DNA from 3 places in the Arthrobacter sp. CP30 genome. Region 2 is predicted to be linked to each of the others. Evidence: predicted binding sites of a transcription regulator. Region 2 holds the regulator's gene; each other region holds the start of a gene.

Region 1 (7,183 bases), on a different contig from region 2:
CCGAGGATGCAGATGGCCAGGTAGGTCAGGACGCCAGCGACGACGAGCGACGCGATGGTGACCAGCCCGAGGAGGCGGTACTGGAACATCGAGTACACGGCGACGAGCAGCAGGCCGATCAGCCCGGCGATCAGGCCCAGGCGCAACTGGTCCGCACCGAGGGTCGCGGAGATCTGCTGCTCGCTCTGGATCTCGAAGCTGATCGGCAGCGCACCGTACTTGAGCTGCTCGGCCAGCGCCGCGGCGGACTCCTCGGTGAAGTTGCCGCTGATCTGGGGATTGCCGTCGGGGATCACGGCGTTGGTGGTGGGCGCGGAGACGATCCGGCCGTCGAGCACGATGGCGAACTGGTTCCGTGGGTCCCCGTCGCCCAGGGCGAAGAGGCGCTCGGTGACCTCGCGGAAGATCTGCGTGCCCTCGTCGTTGAAGTCGATGTTGACAGCCCAGGTGTTGAGCGCCTGGCCCTGGGCACCCCGCTGCAGCCCGTAACTCGCGGTCGAGATGTCCGTGCCCGGTACCTCGACCGGGCCGAGGATGTACTTGCCCTGGGTGTCGGGCTCGCAGGCGACCATGGGCTCGTCGGCGGGCGCCGGTTCCTCCGCGGGCTCGAGAGCGGCCGGATCGAGGCAGTCGAGCGCCTCGAACTCCTTGTACAGCTCCGGGGTGATCCAGTTCGGATCGCTGGCGTCCTGCGGCTCGGCCGCGGGCTGGGGCAGCTGGTCGTCGGGCGTCGGCGTCTCGGCGGCGGGCGCCTGACCGGGGCCGCCGGCGAGGACCGGCCGGAACTCCATCTGTGCGGATGCCTGGATCAGGTCCCGCGTCTCCGGGTCAGGGGTGCCCGGGAGGGACACGATCACATTCTGGCCGGACTGGGTGTTGATCTCGGCTTCGGCGACGCCCGAGCCGTCGACACGCTGCCGGATGATCTCGACGGCCTGGTCGAGCTGCTCGGGCGTGATCTCGCTGCCGCCCTGGACCCGGGGGGCGAGAATCATCTGGGTACCGCCCTCGAGGTCGAGGGCCAGGCGCGGGCTCCAGCTGGCCGTGCTCCAGATGGAGCCCGAGCCGAGGAGGATCGCGAGCAGTGCGGTCAGTACGCCCAGCCAGACAAGTGTCCGCTTGGCTGCCGTCCCGGGACCGGTACGAGGCATGGTGAGGTGTCCTTATGCTGTGGCGCCACGCGTGGCGCCGGTGTCACGACAGGCACGGCTGAGTACCGGCCCCTGAGGAATGCTAGTGGTCGGGGTTCGCTTTGGGGTCGCGGGCGTCGCGCGCGTCGCGGTTGTCCCGCAGCGACTGATCCCTCTCGGGCAGCTCGCCGCCCTGCTCGCGAAGGGGGTCCGGGGTCTCGGCACCCGACACCGTGGAGGGCGAGGTGGCGGTCGCCCCGCCGGTGGCGGGCCGGTCGACACCGTCGAGCGAGGAGGCATCGTCCGGGACGACCGCGCCGTCGTAGGCGTCGAGATCACGCCGTGCGGCGTCATCGTCCGTACCGGGCGTGTCCTCCGCCGCGACGGACTCCTGCTGCACGACCTTCGAGAGGGCCTGCGTATGGACGGTCGCGAAGGTGCCGGGCGACAGTTCAAGGACGGCCTTGTTGTTCTCCTGGTCGATGGAGACGATGGTGCCGAAGAGACCGAACTGCGTCATGACCTCGGTGCCCGGCTCCATCTGCGTCCGCATCTCCTTGACCTGCTGCTGCGACTTACGCTGCCGCCGGAACATGGTGAAGATCAGGAACGCCAGCGCCAGGGGCAGCAGCAGCGAGAAGATGTCGAAGGGAGGAGCATCTTCGGATGCGGTCTGGGCAACTACGTGTGCAAGCACTGGGCGAATCCGTTCGTGGGTCTGGGTGTGTGCGGCAGGGATGTGCCCCGGCACACAGACGAAGACACCAGTGTAAAGGGGAATCCTGACCGCTTCCGCGTCACGGGTCCGGTCGGGCCCAGCTGTCGATCGCGGATTCGCTGCCCATCAGGTCCTCCGGCGCGACGGAGAAGAGGTCCTCGGGCATGGCTGCGGCCACGGTGGCGGGCATCACGAGGCCGAGGTGCTTCCAGGCCTCGGCGGTCGCGATCCGCCCCCGCGGGGTGCGTCCCAGCATGCCCTCACGCACCAGGTAGGGCTCGGCCACGGTCTCCACGGTCTCCGGTTCCTCACCGACGGCGATGGCCAGGGTGGACAGTCCCACCGGCCCTCCGTTGAACTTGGTGATGAGGGCCGTGAGCACAGAGCGGTCGAGCCGGTCGAGCCCGCGCGCATCCACCTCGTACATGTCCAGCGCCGCACTGGCGGACCGTGCGTCGATCAGGTCGACGCCGTGGACGAGCGCCCAGTCCCGGACACGCCGTAGCAGGCGGTTGGCGATGCGCGGGGTCCCCCGGGAGCGGCCGGCGATCTCCGCGAAGGACGCCGAACTGACCTTCATGTCCATCAGCATCGCGGAGCGGCGGAGCACGAGCTCGAGTTCCTCGGTGGAGTAGAACTCGAGGTGCCCCGTGAAGCCGAACCGGTCCCGGAGCGGGCCGGGAAGGAGGCCGGCTCGCGTCGTGGCTCCGACGAGCGTGAACGGCGGCAGCTCCAAAGGGATGGCGGTGGCGCCGGGTCCCTTGCCGACGATGATGTCGACCCGGAAGTCCTCCATGGCCATGTACAGCATCTCCTCGGCGGGCCGGGACATGCGGTGGATCTCGTCGAGGAAGAGCACCTCCCCCTCCGTCAACGACGAGAGGATCGCCGCGAGGTCGCCGGCGTGCTGGATGGCGGGCCCGGACGTGATGCGCAGCGGCGCGTTCATCTCCGCGGCGATGATCATGGCGAGGGTCGTCTTCCCGAGCCCGGGAGGGCCGGACAGCAGGACGTGGTCGGCGCTGCGCCCCCTCAGCCGGGAGGCTTCGAGCACCAGCGAGAGCTGCCGCCTGACGCGCTTCTGCCCGACGAAGTCGTCGAGGTTCTTCGGCCGGAGCGCTGCCTCGACGGCGCGGTCCTCCGGGTCGGCCGAGGGCGCGACCAGCGGCACGTCCTCGGGGTGGTGATCGGTCATGCGCCCACCCCGGCATCGGCCTGGGCCCGGCCGGCAGCGCCCGCAGGAGTGCGCGGACCCCGGGTGGTCGACCGGGCGGAGCTGCGCGCGCCGTCCTGGCCGAGCCTGCGGAGGGTGAGCTTGAGGATCTGCCCCACGTCGCCGGACGCGGCGACCTCGGGCGCCTCGGCGACGGCGGCGTCGATCGCCGCTCCGGCGTCCTTCTCGGACCAGCCGAGGCCCATCATGGCCGTGAGCACCTGGCCCTGCCAGGACTGCGGTGACACGCCGGGCTTCGCCTCCAGCGGCACGAGCTTGCCCGCGAGTTCCAGCACGATGCGCCGCGCGCCCTTGGGACCGATCCCGGGTACCTTGCTGAAGGCCTTGTCGTCGCCCGACGACGCCGCGATGCGCACGGCGTCCGGGGTGTGGACGGCGAGCACGGCCAGGGCCAGACGCGGACCGACGCCGCTGACGGCGAGGAGCGTCTCGAAGACCTCGCGCTGGTCGGCGTCCTCGAACCCGAAGAGCGTCATCGAGTCCTCGCGCACGATCATCGCGGTCGCGACGCTGGCCTCCTCGCCCGTCCGCAATCCCGAGAGGGTCTGCGGGGTGGCCTGGACCTGCATGCCGAAGCCGTTGACGTCGATGACGGCGGAGTGCAGGCCCACGTGGGTCACTGTCCCGCGGAGGGAACTGATCATGAGGAGCTCCAGAGGCACGTGCGGATGGATGGACCGGGCGCGCCCGGTGTCGAACATACGTTCTAATGCACTACGGTACCGGCGTCACGCCGTGCGATCGAGCCGCCACACCGCGGAGCGGGCCTACCGGCGTCGGGCCCTGGCTTCCGCTTCGGCCCACAGGCGCTGCGCCGGAGTGAGCGAGCCGCCGGACACCGCGGCGCCCTGCTGCCCCACTCCCCTGCGCCACGCGTGGGTGATGGCGAGGGCCAGCGCGTCGGCGGCATCCGCCGGCCGCGGAGGGGTGTCGAGGCGGAGGATCTTCGTGACCATCTTGGTGACGGCCACCTTGTCCGCCTGCCCGTTCCCCGTGACGGCGGCCTTGACCTCGGTGGGCGTGTGCAGGGCGACGGGGATCCCGCGGCGTGCGGCCGCGACGATGACCACGCCCGACGCCTGGGCCGTCCCCATGACGGTGCTCACGTTCAACTGGCTGAACACGCGCTCGACGGCGAGGACCTCCGGCTTGTGCAGGTCCAGCCAGGTGTCGACCGCCTCGGAGATGACGAGCAGCCGTTCGTCCAGGCTGCGGCCCGCCTCCGTCCCGACGACGCCGACGGCCACGAGCGTCGAGCGCCGGTTCGGTTCGATGTCGACGACGGCCAGGCCGCACCTCGTCAGGCCGGGGTCCACGCCCATGACACGGTAGGTCACCGGGCGGATCCGGTCAGCAGGACGACGCCGACAAGCAGGACGATGTCAGTCGTCCTCGAGCTCGGCCAGGACCTCGTCGGAGAGGTTGGCGTTCGAATACACGTTCTGGACGTCGTCGAGCTCCTCGAGGGCGTCCACGAGCTTCAGGAACTTGCGCGCACCGTCGGAGTCCAGGTCCACCTGCATGGACGGGACGAACTCGACCTCGTCGGTCTCGTACTCGATGCTGCTCGCGTCGAGGGCCTCGACGACCGCACGGAGATCCTGCGGCTCCGACACGATCTCGAAGGTGTCGGCCGATTCCTTGACCTCGTCGGCGCCGGCGTCGAGCACGGACATGAGGAGCTCGTCCTCGGTGAGTCCGTTCTTCGGCAGCGTGACGACGCCCTTCCGGGCGAAGAGGTAGGCCACGGATCCGGGGTCGGCGATCGTCCCGCCGTTGCGGGAGATACCGAGCCGCACTTCCGAGGCAGCACGGTTCTTGTTGTCCGTGAGGCACTCGATGAGGAGCGCCGAGCCCTGGGGCCCACGGGCCTCGTACATGATGGTCTGGTAGTCGACGGCCTCGCCGAGCAGGCCCGCGCCGCGCTTCACCGCGCGGTTGATGTTGTCGATGGGCACGGAGGTCTTCTTGGCCTTCGAGACGGCGAGTTCGAGGCCGGGGTTACCGGCGACGTCGGCACCGCCCGCGCGCGCTGCGACCTCGATGTTCTTGATCAGCTTCGCGAAGGACTTCGCGCGCTTGGCGTCGATCGCCGCCTTCTTGTGCTTGGTGGTTGCCCACTTGGAGTGCCCCGACATGCTTACGCTTCTCCTCTGATCATCCGGATAAAGAGTTCGTGGACCCGCCGCTCACCCGTCACTTCCGGGTGGAAACTCGTGGCCAGCAGGTTGCCCGAACGCACTGCGACAATTCTAGCGACCGGCTCCAAGTCCGCTCCTGCGCCGTCCGTCGCACCGCCGAAGCCGTCGCTTGAGCCGTCGCTCGAGCCGTCGCTCGAGCCATCGCTCGAGCCACCGCCGTCAGCACTGTCACCGACGTCGTCCCGGGGTGCCGCCCGGGGTGTCCCGGCGGCGGGCACCTGCGCCAGCACCTCGACGCCGTCGCCCACCTTCTCGACCCAGGGCGCCCTGATGAAGACCGCGCGCACGGGGTCCCCGGCCGCGGCGGAGCCCGTGGCCGCCAGCTCCGCGAAGTCGAGGTCGGTCTCGAAGGACTCGCGCTGGCGTCCGAAGGCGTTGCGCCGCACCACCATGTCGAGCCCGCCGAACGTCTGCTGCGGATTGCCCGAGCGGTCGGTGGCGGGATCGGCGATGACATCCGAGAGCATGATCATGCCCGCGCAGGATCCGTACACGGGCAGGCCGCCGACGATCAGCTCGCGCAGCGGAGCGGCCAGCCCGAAGGTGCGCGTCAGCTTGTCGATGGTGGTCGACTCGCCGCCGGGGATGATGAGGCCGTCCACAGCGGCGAGTTCCGCCGGACGCCGCACCGTGACGGCGCGCCCGCCGAGCGACTCGATCGTCGCGACGTGCTCCCGTACGTCGCCCTGCACCGCGAGGACCCCGACGACGACGTCGCGCCGTCCGGCCGCGGTCCTCCCCTCCGTGGTCGCGCAATCCCCGGAAACCGGGCGCCCGCCGGCCGGAGGCACGCCGACCGGACGCACGCCGGATCGACGGGTGTCGGCCGGCGCATCGATCGGAGCGTCGAACGGCGCGTCGAACGAGGCGTCGAACGGAGCGTCGATCGGCTCATCGGATACGGGGACCGACGTCGGCAGGGGCGCCGAGGAGGACGGGGAGGTCATCCCTCGATTCTAGGTCGTCGGCCGGGCGTAGCCGCCCCGGCCGGGAGCGCCTCGTCCCCCGCCTCGCGGGAAGAACGCCGGCCCGGCGATATCGTGGAGGCATGTATCCCCTTCCAGTCCTCGTGGGCAAGGCCGTGCGCATCGCATCCCGCCTGCGCGGCGGCGGCTCCGCCCTTCCCGGCCTCGTGGTCGAGCGCCTCGACCCCGGGTTCATGGCCCGCGCGCTGTCCACCCTCCCCCGCGGCGTCGTCGTCGTCAGCGGGACGAACGGCAAGACGACCACCACCAAGATGGTGGTGGAGCTCCTCGAGGGCCAGGGCCTGAAAGTCTTCACCAACCGCACCGGCAGCAACTTCACGCGCGGCGTGGCCGCCGCACTGCTCGGCGAGGTGGACTGGCACGGCCGCCTGACCGCGGACGTCGCCGTGCTCGAGCTCGACGAGGCGCACGCGGTGCACTTCGTCAAGCTCGTCCCCCCACGCTTCTCCCTGCTCCTCAACGTGCTCCGCGACCAGCTGGACCGCTTCGGCGAGATCGACGCCACCACGCGGCTGCTCGAGCGCATCGCCCTGGCCACGACGGGCACCGTCGTGCTCAACCGCGAGGACCCGCGCGTCGCCGGTATCGCCTCATCGGTCACGACCGCCGACGTCGTCTATTTCGGCCTCGACGCATCACTGCGGAGCACGTTCCCGAACGACGACGAACTCCGCGGCGCGGCCGGCACCGCTCCCGCCTCCGCCCTGCCCGCTGACGTGGTCCTCCGCTCGGTCGACGGTAACTCCGCCGAGTTCGAGGCGGACGGCACGGTGACCCGCACGGATCTCCGCCTCCGGGGCGTCTACAACATCTTCAACGCGGCCGCCGCGCTCGCTGCGGCGCGGACCGTCATGGCCGGAACCGCCGACGACGACCGGTTGTACGCGTCCCTGGCCGCCGTCGAGCCCGCGTTC
Region 2 (7,183 bases):
GCTTCTGGGCAGGGCCCACGGCGCCGGCGCACTGGCTCGTCACGGTACCCGGCGGCGTGGTCGGCGTGACCTTCTTCGACGGTCCGGAGGGTCGGGAGCACGTGCAGCTCAGCGGGCCGGCCGTCCTGGTGGCCCACGGCACCCTCCTGAACGGCTCCTGAACGGCGCCTGAATGCTCCTGCATGCTCACCCCGGTGTACCGCCGGTCGCGGTGATCGTGGTTCCGGCGCTGGACGGGCCGGAGCGGCAGGGACGTCAGTCCGCCCGGTGCACCTTGATGATGCGGAAGGACTTGGACGTCTCGGCGCGCCGCACCGTGAAGCCGGTGGGCAGTTCGTCTGCCAGCCACCGCTGCAGTGAGTCGGCGCCGAGATTCTTCTGCACCACCAGCCAGGCCCGGCCGCCCGGGGCGAGCCGGGGGATCCAGCGGAGCAGCAGCGCGTGGAGCTCCTGCTTGCCGATACGGATCGGCGGATTCGACCAGATGGTGTCGAACTCGAGGTCAGGGTCGACATCGTCGGGCTTCGCGCCCGTGATGTTCGTCAGGCCCAGGCGTGTCGCATTCTCGGCGGTGAGTGCGAGGCACCGCTCGTTCACGTCGACCGCAAGGACCGACGCCTGCGGGGCCTGGATCGCCAGGGTCAGCGCGATCGGGCCCCACCCGCACCCGACGTCCAGCAGCCGCTGTCCCTCGGGGGCCGGTACGCCGTCCAGGAGGATTCGCGTGCCCTTGTCGACGCCGTCGGGACTGAAGATCCCCGACGAGGTCACGAGCTCGCGCCGTTCGCCGGCGAGGACGACAGACAGGGGTTTCCGGGTGTCCGGACCGGACGGCTGCTCGCTGAAATAGTGCTGGGACTCCATGGGGAAAGCCTAGTGGCAGCCTGCAGGCAACCGGTCCGGCCGACATTTCGCGCTGGGAGAAGAGCCTGTGTCCGTCGTCGTGCGTGGACGTAGAATTGACCTACTCATACCTAGGGAGACCATGACCACGAACAACGGACATTCCGCCGGAGCCGACATGGGCCCGGAGGAGATCCAGGCAGTCATCGATCGGATTCTCGCCAGCGACGAAGCTGCCGTGGCGAAGACGAAGGCCGGTACATCGGAGCAGGCTGCCGCGCCCACGGAGAAGACCTGGCGCTCGCGGGCGCTCGCCCTCTCGGACGGGGACGAGACGTCGGACGCCGACGGGGACCAGCAGGATCTCGCCGAACGCCGCGCCCTGCGGCGCGTCGCGGGACTCTCCACGGAGCTCGAGGACGTCACCGAGGTCGAATACCGCCAGCTGAGGCTCGAGCGCGTGGTCCTCGCCGGACTGTGGAGCGAGGGCACGGCGCAGGATGCCGAGAACTCGCTGCAGGAGCTGGCGGCCCTCGCCGAGACAGCAGGTTCCGAGGTCCTCGACGGGATCGTCCAGCGCCGGCTCAAGCCGGACCCCGGGACGTTCCTCGGTTCGGGCAAGGCACAGGAGTTGAAGGACATCGTGCAGGCCACGGGCGCGGACACCGTGATCGTGGACAGCGAGCTCTCGCCGTCCCAGCGGCGTGGCCTCGAGGACATCGTCAAGGTGAAGGTCATCGACCGGACCGCCCTGATCCTCGACATCTTCGCGCAGCACGCCAAGTCCCGCGAGGGCAAGGCGCAGGTGGAACTGGCCCAGCTCGAGTACCTCCTGCCGCGTCTGCGTGGCTGGGGCGAGTCGATGTCCCGCCAGGCCGGTGGCCAGGTCGGCAGTGCCGGGGCGGGCATGGGATCGCGCGGACCGGGTGAGACGAAGATCGAACTCGACCGACGCAAGATCCGCACCCGCATGGCGAAACTGCGCCGGGAGATCGCGGGGATGAAGCCTGCCCGGGAGACGAAGCGGTCCAACCGCCGCCGGAACCAGGTGCCGTCCGTGGCGATCGCCGGGTACACGAACGCCGGGAAGTCCTCGCTCCTGAACCGCCTCACCGATGCCGGCGTGCTCGTCGAGAACGCGTTGTTCGCGACTCTCGATCCGACCATCCGACGCACCGAGACGCCGGACGGGATCGGCTACACGCTGGCCGACACCGTCGGCTTCGTCCGGTCGCTGCCCACACAGCTCATCGAGGCCTTCCGGTCCACCCTCGAGGAGGTCGCCGACTCGGACCTCATCCTGCACGTCGTCGACGCCTCCCACCCCGACCCCGAGGGGCAGATCGCCGCGGTCCGCGCGGTGCTGACGGAGGTCGAGGCCCGGAACGTCCCCGAGATCATCGTGCTCAACAAGGCCGATGCAGCCGATCCGTTCGTCATCGAGCGACTGCGTCAGCGGGAGCCGCGCTCCGTGGTCGTCTCCGCCCGGACCGGTGCGGGCCTGACCGAACTGCGGCAGCTGATCAGCACGAGCATCCCGCGCCCCGGGGTGAAGCTCGACCTGATGGTGCCCTACGAGCACGGCGAGATCGTCAGCCGCCTCCACGAAGAGGATGCCGAGATCCTCGGGATGGAGCACGTCGACGAGGGGACCCGCCTCGAGGTGATGGTCCGCGAGGGCCTGGCAGCCGAGCTGGAGCCGTACGTCCGGCATGAGTGACAGCACGCGGTCCGGCGCCGCCGTCGCGGCGCCGGACGCGGCTCGCCCTTCCCCGGAATCACGCCAGGCGCTCGAGCTCCTCGACGCCGCCGTCTCCGCCATGGGCGGGGAGATGCGCTCGGGCCAGCACGAGATGGTCCGTCAGGTCAGTGAGGCGATCCACTCGGGCGACCACCTGCTCGTCCAGGCCGGCACGGGAACCGGCAAGTCGCTCGCCTATCTGGTGCCCCTGATCGCCCACGCCATGGACAGCGATCGCCCGTCCGTCGTATCGACCGCGACGCTCGCCCTCCAGGCACAGATCGTGGGCCGGGACCTGCCACGACTGCTGGACGCGGTCCGGCCCGCGCTTGCCCGGCCGGTCGACGTCGCGCTGCTCAAGGGGCGCTCGAACTACGTCTGCCTGCACAAGACCGGCGGGGGATTCCCGGAGGAGGATGCGCCGGACACGCTCTTCAGCCTCGGCGAGGATGCGGCTCCCCACCCGGCGCCGGCCGCCATCGCGGGTGGAGCCGCCTCGGCTCTGGGCCGTGAGGTGGTCCGGCTCCGGGAGTGGGCGGAGGAGACGGAGACGGGTGACCGCGACGACCTCGTGCCCGGCGTCAGCGATCGTGCATGGCGGCAGGTGTCCGTCTCCAGCATGGAGTGCCTCGGCGCCGCGCGCTGCCCCGTCGCCCAGGAGTGCTTCAGCGAGAAGGCCCGCGCCGCGGCGGCCGACGCCGACATCATCATCACGAATCACGCCATGCTGGCGATCAGCGCCTTCGAGGGGCTCGCCGTGCTGCCCGAGTACGACGTCGTCGTGATCGACGAGGCGCACGAGCTCCACGACCGTGTCACCGGGGCCGTCTCCGGTCAGCTCTCCGCCGCCATGGTCAGCACGGCGGCCGCCGGCCTCAGGCGCCATGCGTCCGTTGCGACGACAGCGCTCGACTCCGCAGCCAGCGCCTTCGAGGCCGCGTCCGAGCTGGTCTCCTCCGGTCTGCTCGCCGGCGGGCTCCCGGACGATCTGGAGCAGACCCTCGCCCAGGTCCGCGATGCGGCTCGCGCCGCCCTCTCCGACACCAGGACGGACGGGAAGTCCGAGGCCGATGCGGACGGCGGACGCCAGATGGCGAGGTCCCGCGTCACGCTCGTGTTCGACCTGGCCGAGCGGATCCTCGCGGCGTCGGACGCGAAGGAGGTGGTCTGGGCGTCGAGGCCCAGCAGCTTCACGCCCGGATCCGGCTATTCACCGGCGGACGAGAGTGCGCCGGCGACCCTCAACGTGGCGCCGCTCTCGGTGGCCGGCCGGCTCCGCGAAGGGCTCTTCGAGGACCACACCGTGATCCTGACGTCGGCGACACTGGCCATCGGATCCGAATTCGGCCCGGTCGCCGGGTCCCTGGGTCTGAGTGGCCCGGGCGCGCCGGCGTGGACCGGCGTGGACGTGGGCAGTCCGTTCGACTACCCCCGCCAGGGCGTTCTGTACGTCGCCAAGGATCTGCCGAAACCTGAGCGCGGGACGTCGGACGCGCAGCTCGAGGAGTTGCTGGTGCTGCTCACGGCGTCGCGGGGCGGAGCGCTGGGGCTCTTCTCGTCCAAGCGGGCCGCCGAGGAAGCCGCGGAGGCACTGCGCCCGAAGGTGGACTTCGAGATCCTCTGCCAGGGGGAGTCCTCGCTCAACGCCCTGGTCACGCAGTTCGCCGAGGAACAGGACACGTGCCTGTTCGGCACCATGTCGCTCTGGCAGGGCGTCGATGTGCCGGGGGAGTCCTGCCGCCTCGTCGTGATCGATCGCATCCCCTTCCCGCGGCCGGACGATCCGCTGATGACGGCGCGCACCCGGGACGTCGCCCGGAACGGCGGCAACGGGTTCATGAGCGTGTCCGCCACGCACGCGGCGGTCCGCCTCGCCCAGGGAGCGGGACGCCTGATCCGTGCCACCGGTGACCGGGGGGTCGTCGCCGTGCTGGACAGCCGTCTCGCCACGGCGCGGTACGGCGGGTTCCTCCGGGCAGCGCTGCCGCCCTTCTGGGCGACGACGGACCGGGCCACGGTCACCGGCATCCTCGAGCGGATCTCGGGGCGCTGAGGGCTCCGGGCCCGGTGTCCTCCGGCGGGTCTCGGGGCGCCGAGGTCTCCGGGCGGGGGCCGTGCAGGATGCCGGCGGGCAGTCCCCCTCGGCAGGTGTCCCAGCACCGTCGGGCGATCACCGGGCGGGCGGGCTCCCGCCCCGGTCGGAACGGGCTAGAGAGCCCGCATCACCGAGACGACCTTGCCCATGATGCTCGCGTGGTCTCCGAGGATCGGTTCGTAGCGGGTGTTCTGCGGCAGGAGCCACGTGTGGCCGTCGCGCTGGCGGAAGGTCTTGACCGTCGCCTCGTCGTCCAGCAGGGCAGCCACGATGTCGCCGTTCTGGGCGCTCTGCTGACGCCGCACCACCACCCAGTCGCCGTCGCAGATGGCGGCGTCGACCATCGAGTCCCCGGACACCCTGAGCATGAACAGATCGCCGTGGCCCACGAGCTGCCGGGGGAGGGGCATCACGTCCTCCACCACCTGATCGGCCAGGATCGGTCCACCCGCCGCGATGCGTCCGACGAGCGGCACCAGCGCCGTGTCGACGGCGAACTGCTGCTCCGGGGCCGTACCCGACGCGGACGACGCGTCACCCGGCGTCTCCGCGGCAAGCGTCAGCGGCAGCAGGACCTCCATGGCACGGGGCCGCTTCGGGTCCCGCCGGACATAGCCGAGGCGCTCGAGCTGTGACAGCTGGTGCGTGACGCTCGACAGGCTCGCCAGACCGACGGTGTCGCCGATCTCCCGCATGGACGGGGGATACCCCTTATCGGCGATCGACCGCTGGATGGTCTCCAGGATGGTCAGCTGACGGGCCGTCAGTCCTTTGGACACGGACCGGCCCCGTGGCCTGCCGCGGCCCGCGCTGAGGGGCACGACGTCGGTCGGGGCGTCAACGGTGTTCGAATCCTGTCGAGCTGCCGGTGTTCGTTCCGCCACGGTGAGCCTTTCGCCTGGGACTGTCCGTCCCGTCGGTTCCGCCCTCGCGCCTCCGGTCGTCCCGGAAGCGATTGTGTCAGTGGCGGGTGATTGTCTTGGATTTATCGGGGCCGTCGTTACGCGGAAGCAGCGACGTCACCGGTGTTCTCCTGTCACGTTCACGCTAGGACAGACCGGGGCACTTATCAAACATATGTTCGAGCGAGTCTCGACAGCGGTCGTCGCTGAGTGCTAGAAATAGGACCAGACGAATTAGAACATGTGTTCGAACACGCTGATCGGGCGGGTCCGTACATTCGAAGAAAGAGGGAATGGACATGGCTGAAGTAACAGTTCTGCACGGCAGCACGGCGCTGTGGGCGCTGACGCCTGCACGGGCGGCATCCCATCTCCGGGTCGTTCCCTCGACGCTCGACGCCGATCCTGCCCGGGTCCGTACGTCCACGCAGCGGACTACGGGCTTCTCGGGTTCCGAAGGCACCGTCAACGACACGCCACCGGCAGCACGGCCGCTCACACTGACGAGGCGCGGACGCCTGCTGCTGGTGGGCCTGCCCATCGCCCTCGGTGTCGCGGCGCTGGTCCTCCTCGGAGCGTTCCTCACATCACAGGCGCAGGCCGGGGTGGACGCTCCTGCGCCGTCAGCCGTGGTCCAGGTCGATGTCGCGGCGGGCGAGACACTCTGGGACCTGGCCGTCCAGTACGCGCCGGAGCGGGACACGCGTCAGGTCGTCGGCGAGATGGTGGAGCTGAACAATCTGGGCACGTCGGTGATCCACGCGGGTCAGAGCCTCTCCATCCCGGCTCGGGGCTGAATCGCTCCGTCCGGATTCCCCCGGAGGTGCCGGCCCGAAGGTCCGATGCTCCTGACGGGGTCCCGTCGCATTCGTCGGTGGAGAAGCCGTCGCTTAAACTGGATGGGTGCCTTCAACCGTCGACGCCCTAGCGAACCTGCCCCTCCGTGACGATCTCGTGGGGCTGCACCCGTACGGCGCGCCACAACTCGATGTTCCGGTCCTCCTGAACGTGAACGAGAACACCTTCGGTGTTCCGGCCGACGTGCATGCGGCGATCGTCGCCGCCGTGGATGCGGCCGCGCAGGGATTGAACCGTTACCCGGACCGCGAGTTCACCGAGCTGCGGACGAACCTCGCCCGCTACCTCGGCCACGGGCTCACGCCGGACCAGCTCTGGGCGGCCAATGGTTCCAACGAGGTGCTGCAGCAGATCCTCCAGGCATTCGGGGGGCCGGGGCGGACGGCGATCGGCTTTCCTCCCACCTATTCGATGTATCCGCTGCTGGCCAGCGGGACCGGGACCCGGTACGTCACCGCACCACGCGACGCGGCCTATGCCATGACGCCCGACGCCACGGCGCGGGCCGTGCGGGACTCCGGCGCCAACATCGTGTTCCTCTGCTCCCCGAACAACCCGACCGGGACGGCGCTCGGGCTGGAGGTCGTCGAGGCGGTCTACGAGGCAGGGAAGGATTCCCGGGCGATCGTGATTGTGGACGAGGCCTACGGCGAGTTCGCCCAGGAGGGGACGGCCAGCGCCCTGACCCTGCTGCCCGGTCGGCCCCGGTTGCTCGTCTCGCGGACCATGAGCAAGGCGTTCGCC
Region 3 (7,183 bases), on a different contig from region 2:
ACGCGGTGCGCTTCTGGATGAGGTTGTCAGCTCTCACGGAAGCTCTGGCATCCTGCCAGTCGCCCAGACGCAGATACTCTGCAGCAACGACGCGACATTCGTTAGCCAGTAGTCCACCAGTCGTGAAGGAAAGCTTGTACCGCCCTCCGCTGCTCATTCCCGCGCGAGCGGTTCCGCTGCCACTTGGATACTCACTCGTCACAAAACGACTACCGGGGCCCGGCGACGCTGGCCGTTGGGTGAACTTAGCTGCATGATGTGATCTTATCGGCTGAGCCATAGATATGGCGCGGACCGCTGTTCGATCACCCAGCGTGCCGCGCAGGGGGCGCCACTGCAGGGCGACGTCTTGGTTTTGGAAGAGATTGGCAGTCGCTCAGAAGAGGAGTGACGAGGCATACCGAGAGCACAACGCTGCTCAAGAATTGTGAAGGCGCTTCGCCAGCCGCAAAGACGAAATTCCTGTTCATCATCGCCACAGCGCTGGAGCCTCTCGTGTTGCGCGCTAGCTCAGCTACCCGAAGTCCCTTCCCCAACAGAACTCCTCCTTGTGTGACCCACCGCACTCCCCGTACCCTCAGTACTACTTGTCCGTACTACGTGTACGCACTCCTCCGTCCGCACACAGACCTCCCGCACAGAGAGAAGATTCGCCATGGCAGCCGAATCGCTTCCGAAGTCCCGCATCCCCCTGTTCGACGGCATGAACCGCATCCCCGGCGGCCTCATGCTGATCCCCTTGATCCTCGGCTGATCCTCGGCTCGATCGTCGGGACCTTCGCCCCCGGCTTCCTCGAACTCGGCAGCTTCACCACCGCCCTGTTCGCCGACTCGGCCCTCCCGCTCATCGCCGTCCTGATCTTCGCCACCGGCATGCAGATCACCGCCAAGGCGTCCGGCCCCGTGCTGGCGACCACCGGCGTCGTCCTGCTGTTCAAGACGATCATCCCCGCCGCCCTCGTCGCAGGCCTCGGCCTCGTGGTGGGCATCGACGGCATCCTCGGGATCTCGATCCTCGCCCTCCTGGCCAGCTTCGACAACAGCAACGGCGGCCTCTGGCTCGCCTTCACCGGACGCTACGGCGACTACCGCGACCGCGGCGCCTACATGGCGTCCGCCGTTAACGACGGCCCCTTCTTCACACTCCTCTTCCTCGGCATCTCCGGCCTCGGCAACATTCCGTTCCTCACTTTGCTCGCCGCCGTCATCCCTCTGATCCTCGGCTTCATCGTCGGCAACCTCGACGCCAAGTGGACCGAGGTCATGCGGCCCGTGCCGAACATCGTCATTCCGTTCTTCGCCTTCGCCCTCGGCACCGGCATCGATCTCCGCAACGTCATCACCGGCGGCCTCAGCGGCATCTTCGTCGGCATCGCCGCCACCCTCATCACCGGCACCCTCGTCTACATCGGCTACCGGTTCATCCTCCGCCGCGGCATCAAGTCCGGCATCGGTATCGCCTCCGCCACCACGGCCGGCAATTCGATCGCGACCCCGGCGATCGTCGCCGCAGCGGACCCCAGCTTCTCCCCGTTCGTCGAGGTTGCGACGGCGCAGGTCGCCTCGGCCGTCCTGGTCACCGCGATCTTCGCCCCGCTGCTGGCCACCTGGGTGCTCAAGCGCCAAGGCGGGCTGGATACGGACGACGCCGTAGCAGTCACCCCGACGTCCGCCTCCGAGCTCCCACCCGCAGGTGACCCGTCGGCGCCGACTGACCGTCGCCGTCGGACGCAGGACGACGACCGGCCGTGACACCTTCCGCACCCATTGTCGGCATCGCGGCCGACGACGTTACCGGCGCCACCGACTCGGTGGTCCAGTTCTCCCGCACCGGCTGGTCCTCCCGGCTGCTGCTGGGCGAACTCCTCCCGGACTCGGTGGAGCCCGGCAGCGCCCTGGCGGTGAACACCGACGCCCGCGCCCTGGACCCGGCGACCGCCCGGCATATGACGGCGAGCGCCATCAGGAACCTCGTCACCGCCGGGGCCGACCGCCTGTACCTGAAGATCGACTCGACCATGCGCGGCAGCGTCCCGGCGCAGGTCGCCGGAGCCCATGACGCATGGCAGGAGCAGCACCCAGGCTGCTTCGCCGTCGTGTGCCCGGCCTACCCGGCCATGGGGCGGACCATCGAGGACGGCCTGCTGCGCGTGCACGGCGGACCCGTCGAGGACTCCCCCGCCGGCCGGGATCCGGTCACCCCGGTCCCGACGAACGAGTTCTCACAGCTCCTGCCCGGCACGACGACGATCAGCCTCAGCGGCTCTCCCGAGCAGGACGCCCAGGCGCTCCGGGACGCGGCGGGTAGCGGCGTCGTGGTGGTCAATGCGGCGTCCGACGACGACCTCCGCGCCCTCGCGGCCGCGCTCGTCGTCGCCGGGCCGACGGCGATCCCCGCCGGATCCGTCGGCCTCGCCGCAGCCATGGCGGCAGCCGGGGCAGAGGCCGGGGCAGTACACGCCCCACAGGAACCAGCCCCGGCCGCGCAGGGGCAGCGGATCGTCGTCGTCGTCAGTTCGTTGCACGACGTCGCCCGCGCCCAGACCGACCACCTGCAATCCCAGCTGGCCTCCACCGACCTCCGCATCCTGCAGCCCGACGAGTCCCTGCTCGACCAGCCGAACCGGCTCGCCCAGTGGGCCGCCGCAGAGCTCGAGGTCCCGGAGTCCCTGCCGCGGGTCGTCGTCATCACCTCCCCCGAGGCGATCGGCGGCTCGGAGACCCTCAGCGGCACGGCCATCGCGAACAGTCTCGCGTCGGTGGTGCAGCAGACCCTCGCCCGCGCTTCCGTCGGCGCCCTCGTGCTCGTCGGCGGTGACGGAGCCCGCGCCGTCCTCGACGCCACGCGGGCCCAGGCCCTGCGGATCACCGGCGCCATCCAGGAGGGCATCCCGGTCGGCGTCGTCGAAGGCGGCACCGCGGCTGGAAAGATTGTCGTCACGAAGGCCGGCGGCTTCGGGCCGGTCACCGCCCTGCTCGACACCGTCACCGAACTCACCCGAACCCTCACCACACTCGCCCAGTCAACGGAGGCATCCTCATGAGCATCCCCACCCTCGCCGTCACCCTCGGCGACGTCGCCGGCATCGGACCGGAGATCACTGCGAAGTCCCTCCTCGGGCACGACGACGTCCGGCAGGAGTGCGTGCCCGTCGTCATCGGCGACGAGGCCGCCATGCGCCAGGGCGTGTCCAACGTGGGCGGTGACCCGGACACGGTCCGTGTGCTGTCCTCGATCGAGGACGCGACCAACGAACCCGGCATCATCGAACTCCTGCAGACCGGTCCGTCCCTGGCCGACGTGAAGCTCGGCGAGCTCAGTCCCGCCGCCGGTGACGGCTCCTACCGCTTCGTCGTCGAGGCCTGCCGCCTCGCTCGCGAGGGCAAGGTCCAGGGCATCGTCACCGCACCTCTTAACAAGGCCGCGATGCACGCCGGCGGGCACAAGTGGCCCGGCCACACGGAGCTGCTCGCGCACGAGTTCGGCGTGGAGAACTTCAGCCTCGTCCTCTCCGCGGGCGACCTCTACTTCTTCCACCTCACCACCCACGTCTCCCTGCGGCAGGCCATCGAGGACGTCACGCCGGAACGCACCACCAACGTGATCGAACTCGTCAGTGCGTTCACGAAGGCCCTCGGCAACCCGGACGAGCCGATCGGCCTCGCCGGACTCAACCCGCACGCCGGCGAGAACCGCCTGTTCGGCGACGAGGACGCCGACATCCTCGCCCCCGCCGTCGCCGCCGCCCGCGAGAACGGCATCAACGTGCATGGACCCATTCCCGCGGACGCGCTCATCCCCGCCGCGGTCAAGGGCAAGTGGAACATGGTCATCGCCTGCTACCACGACCAGGGCCACGCACCCTTCAAGGCGGTCTACGGCGACGACGGCGTGAACATCACCGTCGGCCTGCCTGTCGTCCGTGTCTCGGTGGACCACGGCACGGCGTTCGACATCGCCGGGCAGGGCATCGCCCGCGAGGCGAGCCTCGTGCTGTCGATGCGCCGGGCTGCTGCCCTGGCGCCAGGCTGGGACCACGTCTGGCGGACCGCGCAGAAGAAGTAGGTCTTCCCGCGGTGAACCACCGTGCCCGACGACCAGGAGAGGACAAGCCACCGACGCCGTCGCGGCTTGTCCTCTCCGGACGCCTAGGATCGGAATCATGACCAGCGACGAAGACCTCGACCCACCCATCCCCAGCTACCTCGAGGGCATCGAGCTCAAGCGGGTCCACGACGGCAAGGTCCTCGAAGAGCACGACGACGACAATCCGGCGCAGTCGGATGAGTCCGACTCTGCGTCCTGACGGCAGGGACAGTGGTCGAGATGGACACACCTGACACCCCTGGCCGCCTCCTCGACGCGGGGAGCAGCGAGCCGCTGCACCTGCAGCTCCGAGGGCATCTGCGGGCGCAGATCCTGAACCATTCACTGCCGCCGGGCACCTCGCTGCCCAGCGAGGCGCAGCTTCAGGTGCGCTACGGCGTGTCCCGGTCCGTGGTGCGCCAGGCCCTCGGTGCACTGACCGATGAAGGGCTGATCGAGCGCGGCCGCGGGCGCGGCAGCACCGTTGCCCCCCGGCGGGAACACCACCGGCTGGTGCACCGCACCTCAGGGCTATCGGCACAGCTGGGCAGTACCGGGGCGAGCGTCGGTACTGAAGTGCTGTCATTGTCCCTGCAGGACGCCGATCCATCGACCGCGGTCCTCGCGACGCCGCAGGTCCTCTTCCTCGAGCGGTTGCGGACGGCCGACGGCGTGCCCATCGCCGTCATCCACACGTGGCTACCGGCACCGACATTCGCCGACCTGACCGCGGAAGCCCTACACGATGCGTCCCTCCATGAGGTGCTCGGTGAGAAGTACGGAGTGCGCATCACCTCCGGCAAGCGGCAGATCCGGGCGGTTCCGGGCGACGGCGACCTGCTGCGGCTGCTGCAGCTGGAAGCGTCGTCACCCGTGCTGCTGCTGGAGGGGACGAGCTTCGATCAGGACGGTCGACCGGTCGAGGTGTTCTCGACCTGGCACCACCCGGACCACGTGGTGTTCGACATCGACATCCAGCGGGAGCCCGTCGCGCAGGTTCCGGCGGGCAGCCCGGCGCCGTCTGCTGTTGATACCGCTGAGGCGTTGGCCGACCGCGCCCGCCGGCTGGGCGCAGAGCTCATGCGCTTCGCGGATGGTCTCTCGACCACGGAGCGCTGATCGGCTTCAGCCCAGGCTGTACGAGCAAGATGTGCCTGATGGCGCCACGGCTCGGCGATTTTCCGGTACACCGACTCGCTGGCACGACCGGCGATGACAGCCGACGGCGGTGGAGGAAGAGTGCTCGACTCCTCCTCCACAAAGAGTCCGGGCCCACTGTAATAGTACGCGTGTTCGATAAAATGAGGCATGGACATCGCACCGCTCGAGCATTCCGAGGGACTTGGTACCTCCCTGGAGTCGATGCGGTCGGACTTGCTCGCTTTCGCGCGGGAACTGAAGGGGCGTCACCTCCTTCTCAGCAGGCACGACGTCGTGCGAGCACTCGTGGACATCGAAGAGCTCTCGAAGGTCATCGATCATCTCCAGATCGTTGCCGCTGGAGCTGCGCAGGAACACGGAGTCACCGGCGCCGGGGAGCAGGAGGCCGCTGGATCCCTCCGCGTGCGGGCGCAGCAAAGCCTGTCGACAGTGCAGGACGACGTCAACGACGGCGGCAGCACTTCAGCAGGCGCCGAACAGCGGAACAATGATGGGTTCCGCCCCGAATTCAGGACCTGTGCTGACTTCCTGCGGGCCCGGCTCGGCATCAGCCGCACTGAGGCGAACCGCCGATTGAGGCTCGCGGCAAGTCTCCTGCCCGGCGTCACTGCAATCGGCTCTGCCACTCCCGCGTCGATGAGCACCCTCGGTGCTGCAACGAGCGCGGGCCAGGTCAGCGGACGCGCTGCTTCGATCGTCCATGAGGCGGTGCAACGGGTGCGGTCCTTCGCAACGCCGGTGCAACTCGCTTCGATGGAGCAGCACCTCACGCGGCAAGCAGTCGAATCGGACGAAGACCTCCTGCGGGTCCTCGCGCGACGCTGGGAGGGCGTGCTCAACCAGGACGGGCTGGAACCCACCGAAAAGGTCCTCAAGGCACGGCAGGGTGTCTTCCTCAAGGGCAGACGCAACGGTCTGCATCTTCTGGAGATCGGCGCCACCGACGAGCAGTTCGAGCATCTGGTCACCGTCATGAACACCGCGACGAATCCGAGGAGGAATGTGATTACCCTTCAGAACACCGGGGACCCGATCATCGGTGGAGACAGAGCCGACATGATGGCCGCCGAGAACGAAGAGTGTGGCGTCGGTGGGAGCGCCACGGGCAGGCGCCAGAGCGAAGCCGGCGATGACGGCGTGGCCGACATCCGCGCGGGCGATACAGATCGGCCGACACGCCCGCAAAGCCTCCTCGACGGGCTGGTCGCAGCCTGCAGGATCGCTTTGTCGACCGACAGGCTTCCCGCAGCAGCCGGACACCGGCCCCAGGTCATGGTGACCATCAGCTATTCCGACCTCGTTGGCCAGATGGAGCGTGCCGGCCACGCTGTGTTCGGGCAGCAGATGAGCGCACGGAGCATCCGCACGCTGGCCTGTGATGCAGACATCATTCCGATGGTCCTCGGCGGACAAGGTCAGATCCTCGACATCGGGCGGGCACAACGCCTCTTCCCCGCCCATCTGCGACGGGCACTCGTTGCGAGAGACAAGGGCTGCGCGTTCCCGGACTGCTCCATTCCGGCAACCTGGTGCGAGGCCCACCACATAACGCCCTGGGCCAAAGGTGGCACAACGAGTATCAGCCAAGGCGTCCTCCTGTGCTCGCGGCATCATCATGTGATTCACGAAGGGAAGTGGAACGTCGAACCGAAGTACGGAATCCCTTGGTTCACTCCACCGGGATACCTTGACCCGAATCGGAGTCCCCGAAGAAATACCTACTGGCAGGTGGAGGACGCCGTCCACGAGCAGCTTCGTGGCGCCGAACGCGGACGGTCTGCTGCAAGCGCCCCGCTGCTGTACTCGACGACGGCCGCCCCAGCCACCTCCGCCGTCGTCGTCGGCTAGAACACTATGACGCTCCGGGCGCGCTCGCCGCGACGCATTGCGTCGGACGCCTCGTTGACCTCGTCGAGGCCGATGCGGTGCGAGATC

What was found. The regulator LexA, encoded in region 2, represses DNA repair genes until DNA is damaged. The targets are predictions, from matches to a motif close to TCGAACANNTGTTCGA.
Region 1: ruvA (Holliday junction branch migration protein RuvA) is a predicted target of LexA. The motif match lies at 3,776-3,791, and genes of this name have one in related genera.
Region 3: ACTIMO_RS16605 (DUF222 domain-containing protein) is a predicted target of LexA. The motif match lies at 5,369-5,384, and genes of this name have one in related genera.

The regions. Positions count from the first base shown of each region.
Region 1 covers NZ_JBQEMM010000003.1:123,437-130,619, forward strand. The annotation lists gene secD (protein translocase subunit SecD) at 1-1,151, opposite strand, end outside; gene yajC (preprotein translocase subunit YajC) at 1,234-1,827, opposite strand; gene ruvB (Holliday junction branch migration DNA helicase RuvB) at 1,928-3,043, opposite strand; gene ruvA (Holliday junction branch migration protein RuvA) at 3,040-3,726, opposite strand; gene ruvC (crossover junction endodeoxyribonuclease RuvC) at 3,850-4,419, opposite strand; gene ACTIMO_RS05835 (YebC/PmpR family DNA-binding transcriptional regulator) at 4,465-5,220, opposite strand; gene pdxT (pyridoxal 5'-phosphate synthase glutaminase subunit PdxT) at 5,223-6,074, opposite strand; gene ACTIMO_RS05845 (MurT ligase domain-containing protein) at 6,332-7,183, shown strand, end outside.
Region 2 covers NZ_JBQEMM010000007.1:39,680-46,862, reverse strand. The annotation lists gene dapF (diaminopimelate epimerase) at 1-161, shown strand, start outside; gene ACTIMO_RS10800 (class I SAM-dependent methyltransferase) at 256-864, opposite strand; gene hflX (GTPase HflX) at 986-2,563, shown strand; gene ACTIMO_RS10790 (ATP-dependent DNA helicase) at 2,556-4,637, shown strand; gene lexA (transcriptional repressor LexA) at 4,793-5,500, opposite strand; gene ACTIMO_RS10780 (LysM peptidoglycan-binding domain-containing protein) at 5,881-6,378, shown strand; gene ACTIMO_RS10775 (histidinol-phosphate transaminase) at 6,485-7,183, shown strand, end outside.
Region 3 covers NZ_JBQEMM010000017.1:36,443-43,625, reverse strand. The annotation lists gene ACTIMO_RS16635 (DUF1819 family protein) at 1-157, opposite strand, end outside; gene ACTIMO_RS16630 (2-keto-3-deoxygluconate permease) at 751-1,752, shown strand; gene ACTIMO_RS16625 (four-carbon acid sugar kinase family protein) at 1,749-3,044, shown strand; gene pdxA (4-hydroxythreonine-4-phosphate dehydrogenase PdxA) at 3,041-4,066, shown strand; gene ACTIMO_RS16615 (hypothetical protein) at 4,164-4,307, shown strand; gene ACTIMO_RS16610 (GntR family transcriptional regulator) at 4,328-5,206, shown strand; gene ACTIMO_RS16605 (DUF222 domain-containing protein) at 5,396-7,096, shown strand.